One region of the Streptomyces sp. NPDC016459 genome, then DNA from elsewhere that is predicted to be linked to it. Evidence: riboswitches for the same ligand, from Rfam matches in the RefSeq annotation. Region 1 holds a riboswitch; the other holds the start of a gene.

Region 1 (4,204 bases):
AGGGGCTCTTCGCGCAGATGGTCGTCGTCCCGCTGCTCCAGCGGCACAGGATCCTCACCCAGGTCTCCGGGGACCATCTGGAGGTGATCAAGCTGATCCCGCCGCTCATCATCGACGAGGCGGACGTGGACCGGTTCGTCACCGCCTTCACGGCGGTCATGGACGACGCCCACGGCGGCGGCGGGCTGATGTGGGACTTCGGCAAGACCTTGGTGAAGCAGGCCGTCGCGCAACGCTGACCCCGGTCGGGTCTTTGCCTCTGAGGCAAGAAACTTGCCTCAGAGGCACGATGCTGGCGCAATGGACGCATGGACCACGTCCCCGGGGACCTCTCCCCGGACCCCGCCACCCCCGGCTCCCTGCCGGACGTCGCCCCGCAGCTGCGGGCCCTGCGCCGCCGCCGGGGACTCACCCTGGAGGCCGCCGCCCAGCGGGCCGGCCTCTCCCCGGCCCACCTCTCGCGCCTGGAGACGGGGAACCGGCAGCCCTCGCTGCCGATGCTGCTCGCCCTCGCCCGGATCTACGGTACGACGGTCTCCGAGCTCCTCGGCGAGGCGCCGCCCGAACGCGACCCCGTCGTCCGGGCGGCCCGCTCCGAACCCGTCGAGGCCGACGGCTGGGTCTACCGCCAGGCGGGCGGCGCCGGGCGCGCCCTGCAGTGCCTGCGGGTCCACGTGCCGCACGCCACCCGGGCCGACATCGTGCGCGTCCACCCGGGGGAGGAGTGGATCCACGTCCTGGAGGGCCGGGTGCGGCTCGCGCTCGGTGACGTCGTCCACGTCCTCGACCGCGGGGACGGCGCCCACTTCGACTCGCTCACCCCGCACCGGATCGGCGCCGCCACTCCCGGCGGGGCGGAGCTGCTGTTCGTCCACACCCTGCTGCGGAGTCCCGTGGCCGAGCTGTGTCTCGGCGACGGGACGCCGCACCGACGCTGATGCTTCCGAAAGGGCTGACATGTCCGAGAAGTCACGACCGGTCACCGGTGAAGAGCGCGGGGAGGGCAAGTTCCCCAAGGGACTGGTCCTCCGGCTCTTCGCCTATCTGATCGCCGGCCACCTCTTCGCCGGTTTCCTCTACCTGCTCTTCGTGCTGGGTGGCCAGAACCAGTAGGCGGCGGGGTCACGCCTCGGTGAGCAGGCGCTCCCGCAGCAGCTCGCGGGTCTCCGGGGCCAGCTTCAGGCCCTCGGCGAGGTAGACGTCCACGGAGCCCCACGTCGTCTCGATCGTCTCGAAGGCCCCGCGCAGATACTCCACCCGTGCGTCGAAGAGCGGGCTCAGCAGCTCCATCACCTCGGGCGACATGGCGTCCGGCGCGGTGGAGCTGCGGCGCACCTTGTAGCGGCGGTGCGGTTCGTTCGACTTCACGTAGTCGGCCTCGATCGCCGTCCGCTCGACCCCGACGGCGAGCAGCGTGATCGCGATGGAGAGCCCGGCGCGGTCCTTGCCGGCCGCGCAGTGCATCAGGGCGGGGAGGCTGTCCTCCGCCAGGGCGTGCAGGATCCGGCTGTGCTCCGCGGTCCGCTCGACCACCATCTTCCGGTACGAGTCGGACATGGTGGCGGCCGCCTTGCCGTCGCCGAGGATCTCCCGCAGCTGTGCGATGTCGCCGCCGCGGACCAGCTTCCAGAACTCCTTGCCGTCCGCCGGATCGTTGAGGGGTATGTTCACGTTCCGCACGCCGGGCAGCTCGACGTCGGGGCCCTCCACCTTCCGGTCGGCCAGGTTCCGGAAGTCGAAGACGGTGTGCAGGCCCAGCGATTCGAGGAAGGCGGCGTCCGCCGCGGTCGCGTGGGCGAGGTGGCCGCTGCGGAAGAGGCGCCCGGGGCGGACGGCTCGCCCGTCGGTCGTCGGCAGACCGCCCACGTCCCGGAAGTTGCGGACCTCGGTCAGTGCGGGTTCGGTCATGTCGAGGGGCGGGACCTGCGGCAGCTGCTGCGTCACGGATGCTCCTGGTGGTCGGCGGTCGGGTGCCCGAAGCGAGATCGGTTCCAGGGGCAATCATCCAGGCGGGACGGTGCCGGGTCACCCCCCTGCACGGGAATGGGCGATCTGTCCGGATTAGGGCCTTGCGTACAACTCGCCCCGTTTGCGGGCGAGATGAGACTCGGCGCGTGAGCAGGGTCATAAAGGTGACGGATCGTGGCCGACGGCCGGAACCAATTGCCCTGCGTGAAAGGGGGATCGAAGGACCGTCATCCACGGAGGGTGACCGGAATTCCGGGGGAAAGGCGGGGCGGGGAAAGCGGGCGGAAAACAGTGGCTTGTTCGTGTCGACCCCGCTCGTCTAGCGTCACCGTCAATCCGGTCGGACCGCCGAATCCTGCCACCGTCCGGAATTCCCACTCACCCATGTGTGGCAGGAGCGGGGGACCCAGGAAGTACGCCGGTCCCGCGACGCAGGACGGCTTGGGGTGAAGCCGCGTGAGAGCGCGGCCGGACATCTCCAGTCCGAACCCGACAGCTCACCTCGTAGGCGCCGGAGAGGATTTCGTCATGCCCGCGAAGGGTAAGCACCGCCGCATCAAGACCAACCGCCTGACCCGCGGAATCGCCGCCGCCGGTACGGGAGGCGCCGTCGTCGCGCTCCCACTCCTCGGCGCCACCGGGGCCCACGCCGCCGAGCAGTCCGCCCCGGCCGCCGCCGGCCAGGCCGTCACCGCTGCCGCCCAGGTGAAGGCTCCCGCCTCCGCCAAGGCCGCCCCCGCCGCCAAGGCCGCACCGAAGACGTACTCCGTCGTGCGGGGCGACTACCTGTCGAAGATCGCCGCCGACCACCGCCTCGTGGGCGGCTGGCAGAAGCTGTACGCGGACAACCGCCAGGTCGTCGGCGAGGACCCCTCGCTCATCCTGCCCGGCATGAAGCTCACGCTCGGCGCCAAGAGCACCGCCAAGAGCACCGCCAAGGCCGCCGCCCCGAAGAGCGCCGCGCCCAAGGCCGCCCCCGAGCGGTCCTCCTCGAAGAACGGCGACACCCCGCGCGCCTCCCGCGGCGACGACCGCGCCGAGGCCTCGGCCCCCGTCACCCGGTCCTCGGACTCCGGCTCCTCCTCGTCCTCCGCGCAGTCCACGGGCTCCGGCGCCTCGACCTCCGGGTCCGGCTGGGTCTCCCCGGTCAGCGGCGGCATCTCCACCCCGTACCGCGCCTCCGGCTCCATGTGGTCCTCCGGCTACCACACCGGTGTCGACTTCATCGCCTCCTCGGGCACCACCGTCCGCGCCGTCGGTGCCGGCACGGTCGTCTCGGCCGGCTGGAGCGGCGCCTACGGCAACGAGGTCGTCATTCAGCACGCCGACGGCAGCTACTCCCAGTACGCCCACCTCTCCTCCCTCTCCGTCTCGTCCGGCCAGTCCGTCAGCGGCGGCCAGCAGATCGGCCTCTCCGGCTCCACCGGCAACTCCACCGGCCCGCACCTGCACTTCGAGATCCGCACCTCGCCGAGCTACGGCTCCGACATCGACCCGCTGGGCTACCTGCGCCAGCACGGCGTCTCCATCTGACACACCGGCACCCCGCGTGGCCCGGCACTCCCGTGCCGGGCCACCGGCGTGTTCCCCGTCTATTCCGGCTTGGCAAACTCTTTATCGGTGGCATATGTCACCCGGCGTCAACCCCTCCTTACGGTCGCGTAGGTCACATCCCAGAGGGAAGGATGTGCTCCCGTGGCAGACGATTCGAGATCAAGAGACAAGAACGTATTCGGGTCGTACGCGGCGATCGGTGACAGCTTCACCGAGGGCGTCGGAGACCCCGGCCCGGACGGGACGTACGTCGGCTGGGCGGACCGCCTCGCGGTCCTGCTCGCCGACCGGCTGCCGGAGGGCGACGCCTTCCGCTACGCCAACCTGGCCATACGCGGGCGCCTCCTCGACCAGATCGTGGCGGAACAGGTCCCGCGGGCGAAGGAACTCGCCCCCGACCTGGTGACCTTCTGTGCCGGCGGCAACGACATCATCCGCCCCGGCACGGACCCCGACGACGTGGCCGAGCGCTTCGAGCGCGCTGTCGCCGAACTGACCTCCGCCGTCGGCACCGTCATGGTGACCACCGGCTTCGACACCCGTGACGTGCCCGTGCTCAGGCACCTGCGGGGCAAGATCGCCACCTACACCGCCCACGTCCGGGCCATCGCGGACCGCTACGACTGCCCGGTCCTCGACCTGTGGTCCCTCCGGTCCGTGCAGGACCGGCGCGCCTGGGACA
Region 2 (4,204 bases), on a different contig from region 1:
GGCTGCCGGAATTCCGGCGGCCACGGCCTTTTACATTTCCCCCCGAGCGACTTCGGGCAGCACGGGACCAGCCCGCCGAATTCGCATTCTTTGTATACGGTGTGCGCGTTAAGTCCGGGCGCTCGCCGTGTTGACGACATGTTGCGAAACCCTCACACGGCCGCGCGTCGGCCTTTTGAGGCGGTGCAGCGGCTGCGAGCGCTCCGCGTGCAGCGCGGTCAGCGCCCGCGCCCGCTCGGCGTCACCGCGCGCGAGGGCGTCCACGATCGCGCCGCGCTCGGCCCAGGCCTCCACCGGCTGCGCGGGCTCCTCGACCGCGTACATCCAGGCGATCTTGTGGCGCAGCTGGGTCAGCAGCGCCGTGAGGGCCGGGCTGCCGGAGGCCTGCGCCAGCGTCTCGTGGAACCAGCCGCCGAGCGAGCGCAGATCCTCGCCCTGGCCGCGCCTGGCCCGCTCCTGCCCCAGCCTGACCAGGCCCCGCAGCACCTTGAGGTGGGCCTCGGTGCGCCGCTGGGCGGCTCGTGCGGCGCCCAGGGGTTCGAGCAGCGCCCGCATGTCGAGCAGGTCGGCCGCCTCCTGCTCGGTGGGCTCGGCGACATGCGCGCCCGCATGGCGTCGGGTGACGACGAAGCCCTCGGACTCCAAGGTGCGCAGGGCCTCGCGGACCGGGACCCGGGAGACCCCGTACCGACGGGCGAGCTGTTCCTCGGTCAGCCGGCTGCCCCGCTCGAAGACGCCGGAGACGATGTCGTCCCGGATCGCCGTGCATACCGAGTGCGCGGGAATGCGCATGTCCGACCTCCGCCTTGGTCTGCGCGAGACAATTCTTGAGGCGCCTGTTCTGCGCCCGATCTGCGACTCTATTGCAGCGCGCCGGAATTTCCGATGCCCCAGCGGAATATGGAAGCCTTTTGACCGACGAAAAGCCCCGGCTCAGCACGAGCCGGGGCTTTTGCGACGCGACGCGGACCGGCCCTCGGGGGGCCGCGGTGCGGTCGGGGGGGTACGGGGTGCGGTGACGGGGGCGCGGCGGCGCCGTGCGTCAGACGCTGACGCCTCGGGCCCGGAGGTAGGCGACCGGGTTGATGTCGGAGCCGTACTCGGAGCTCGTACGCGCCTCGAAGTGCAGGTGCGGGCCGGTCGAGTTGCCGGTCGAGCCGGAGATGCCTATCTGCTGGCCCGGTTCGACGCTCTGGCCGACGTAGACGCCGATGGAGGAGAGGTGACCGTACTGGGTGTACGTGCCGTCGTTCATCCGGATGACGATGTTGTTGCCGTACGCGCCGCCCCAGCCGGCCTCGACGACGGTCCCGGAGCCGACGGAGACGACGCTGCTGCCGTAGCCGGCGTGGAAGTCGACGCCGGAGTGGCTCCCGGAGGACCAGAGCGAGCCGCCGGTCTGGTAACCGGTGGACACGTACGAGCCGGCGACGGGGAGCTGGAAGGAGTTCAGACGGCGGCGCTCGGCCTCACGGGCGGCGCGCTCCTCCGCCTCACGGATCTCCTTTGCGCGGGCCTCCGCCTTGCGCTTCGCCTCGGCTTCGGCCTTCGCCTTCGCGGCGGCCTCGAAGGCCTCCTGCTCCTGGGCGGCGGCCTGGGCGTTGATCCGGTCCACGAGGGAGTCCTCGGTGATCACCTTGGTGAGCCCGGTGTCCTCGACGGAGCGGTTGTCCGCGTCGGCGGCGAGTGCCGGGGAGGCGAGGGTTCCGATGACGCCGGTGGTGGCGAGTGTCGCGGCGCCGGCGAAGCCCAGGCTGCGGCGCGCCATCCGGCTCGAACCACGATGCTTCCCGGTGGCACGGGTGAACGCCATGTAGTGGCTGATCCTTTCCTTCCCTCTCGCCTACCGGGTTAGCTGACGGGTTCGGAGCAGGAAGGTCTCCTACGAGCCCCTCCGTACGAGACGAAGGCGCCCGATTCACCCCAGGGACTACGTGTGGGTCCCCGGCTCCCCAGGCTCGCGCCTGACGGGGACTCGGCGATGACTGTCCGGTTGCCGCGGGTGCGGCGGGTGCAACTGCCGAACAGACGCACCGACGCTATGCGGATCGTCTTTCAATCACCAACCGGACCGGCCTGTTTGTAAGACATGCCACAGAGCAAACGATCACCCTTGCTGCCAATACGGACAAAGGGGAGGGCTCCGACGACATCGTTCGTCGGAGCCCTCCCCGTGCCCCTTTTCTCAGGAGCCGGTCGGAACCGGTCCGGACAGGGGCCGGGAGCCGGAATCAGCCCGTCACGACGGTGACTTCACCGATGCCCAGCGCGCGCACCGGGTCCGCGATCTGCGCCGCGTCACCCACGAGCACCGTGACGAGCCGGTCCACCGGGAAGGCGCTGACCACGGCCGCTGTCGCCTCGACCGTGCCCGTCTCGGCCAGGCGCGCGTACAACTGGGCCTGGTAGTCGTCCGGAAGGTGCTGCTCGACCTGGTCGGCGAGCGTCCCGGCGACCGAGGCGGCCGTCTCGTACTTGAGCGGGGCGACCCCGACCAGGTTCTGCACGGCCGTCTCGCGCTCGGCGTCGGTCAGGCCCTCGGCGGCCAGCGTCCGCAGCACCTTCCACAGGTCGTCGAGCGCCGGGCCCGTGTTGGGCGTGTCGACGGAACCGCTGATGGCGAGCATCGCGGCTCCGTTCCCCTGACTGTCGGAGCGGAGCACCTGCGCGAAGGCGCGCACCCCGTAGGTGTAGCCCTTCTCCTCGCGCAGCACCCGGTCGAGTCGCGAGGTGAGGGTGCCGCCGAGGCAGTACGTGCCCAGGACCTGGGCCGACCAGACGCGGTCGTGCCGGTCGGGACCGATGCGGCCGATCAGCAACTGGGTCTGGACGGCGCCGGGTCGGTCCACGATGACGACCCGTCCGGTGTCGTCGGCGGTGATCGGCGGCATCGGGAGCGGTTCGGCCGGCTCGCCGGTCCAGGCGCCCAGGGTCTCGGCGAGGACCTTGTCCAGGTCGACGCCGGTCAGGTCGCCGACGACCACGGCGGTGGCCGTGGCGGGCCGGACGTACGCCTCGTAGAAGGCGCGGACCGCGGCCGCGTCGATCGCCTCGACGGTCTCCTCGGTGCCCTGGCGCGGCCGGGACATCCGCGACTCGGCCGGGAAGAGCTCCTTGGAGAGCTGCTTGGCGGCGCGACGGGCGGGACTGGCCGTCTCGTGCGGGATCTCGTCGAGACGGTTGCGCACCAGGCGCTCGATCTCGGTGTCCAGGAACGCCGGGGCGATCAGGGCCTCGGAGAGCAGCGCGAGGGCCTTGGGCAGCCGGGAGACGGGGACCTCCAGGGAGACCCGTACGCCCGGGTGGTCGGCGTGCGCGTCGAGCGTGGCGCCGCAGCGCTCCAGCTCGGCCGCGAACTCCTCGGCGCTGCGCCGGTCGGTTCCCTCGGAGAGCGCGCGGGCCATGATGGTGGCGACACCGTCGAGACCGGCGGGCTCGGCGTCCAGCGGGGCCGGCAGGAAGAGCTCCACGGCCACGACCTGCTGGCCGGGGCGGTGGCTGGTCAGCAGCGTCAGGCCGTTGTCCAGCTTGCCGCGGTCCGGGGCGGGGAAGGCCCAGGGCCTGGCGACGCCGGGCGTCGGCTGGGGGTGGAAGTCCATGCTCGTCAAGGACACGGCTGCGTCGGTCACTGGTCCGCTCCCTCTGCGTCGTCATCGCCGTCGGCGTGGTCGCTCTGCCCGGTCGCCAGGGGCTCGTAGACGAGCACCGCGCGGTTGTCGGGGCGCAGCGCGGCCGCGGCGGCCGCCCGCACCTCGTCCGCGGTGATGTCCAGGACCCGGTCGACGGCCGTGAGGGCGAGCTGCGGGTCGCCGAACAGCACGGCGTAACGGCACAGTTCGTCGGCACGGCCGGCGACGGTGCCGAGGCGGTCGAGCCATTCGCGCTCCAACTGGGCCTGCGCGCGCTCCATCTCCTCCGGCGTGGGGCCCTCGGCGGCGAACCGGGCGAGCTCCTCGTCGACGGCCGCCTCGATCTGGGGGACCTCGACGCCCCCGGAGGTCTTGACGTCCAGCCAGCCGAGCGATGGCGCTCCGGCGAGCCGCAGCAGGCCGAAGCCGGCGGCGACGGCCGTACGGTCGCGGCGGACCAGACGGTTGTGCAGACGGGACGACTCGCCACCGCCGAGCACCGTCAGGGCCAGGTCGGCGGCGTCGCACTCGCGCGTGCCGTCGTGGGGCAGCCGGTAGGCGGCCATCAGCGCGCG

The links. A riboswitch is a leader RNA that binds a small molecule or an ion and turns the genes downstream of it on or off. The one in region 1 is predicted to bind cyclic di-AMP.
Positions count from the first base shown of each region.
Region 2: another riboswitch for cyclic di-AMP. It lies ahead of ABZ567_RS15210 (M23 family metallopeptidase); the one in region 1 lies ahead of ABZ567_RS11610 (LysM peptidoglycan-binding domain-containing M23 family metallopeptidase).

Region 1 is NZ_JBEYCR010000003.1:305,477-309,680, forward strand. It holds gene ABZ567_RS11590 (aspartate aminotransferase family protein) at 1-239, shown strand, start outside; gene ABZ567_RS11595 (helix-turn-helix domain-containing protein) at 309-938, shown strand; gene ABZ567_RS11600 (DUF6126 family protein) at 958-1,113, shown strand; gene ABZ567_RS11605 (tyrosine-protein phosphatase) at 1,123-1,944, opposite strand; cyclic di-AMP (ydaO/yuaA leader) riboswitch at 2,338-2,492, shown strand; gene ABZ567_RS11610 (LysM peptidoglycan-binding domain-containing M23 family metallopeptidase) at 2,497-3,501, shown strand; gene ABZ567_RS11615 (SGNH/GDSL hydrolase family protein) at 3,664-4,204, shown strand, end outside.
Region 2 is NZ_JBEYCR010000005.1:110,728-114,931, reverse strand. It holds gene ABZ567_RS15215 (GntR family transcriptional regulator) at 109-792, opposite strand; gene ABZ567_RS15210 (M23 family metallopeptidase) at 1,043-1,813, opposite strand; cyclic di-AMP (ydaO/yuaA leader) riboswitch at 1,826-1,991, opposite strand; gene ABZ567_RS15205 (pitrilysin family protein) at 2,232-3,629, opposite strand; gene ABZ567_RS15200 (pitrilysin family protein) at 3,626-4,204, opposite strand, start outside.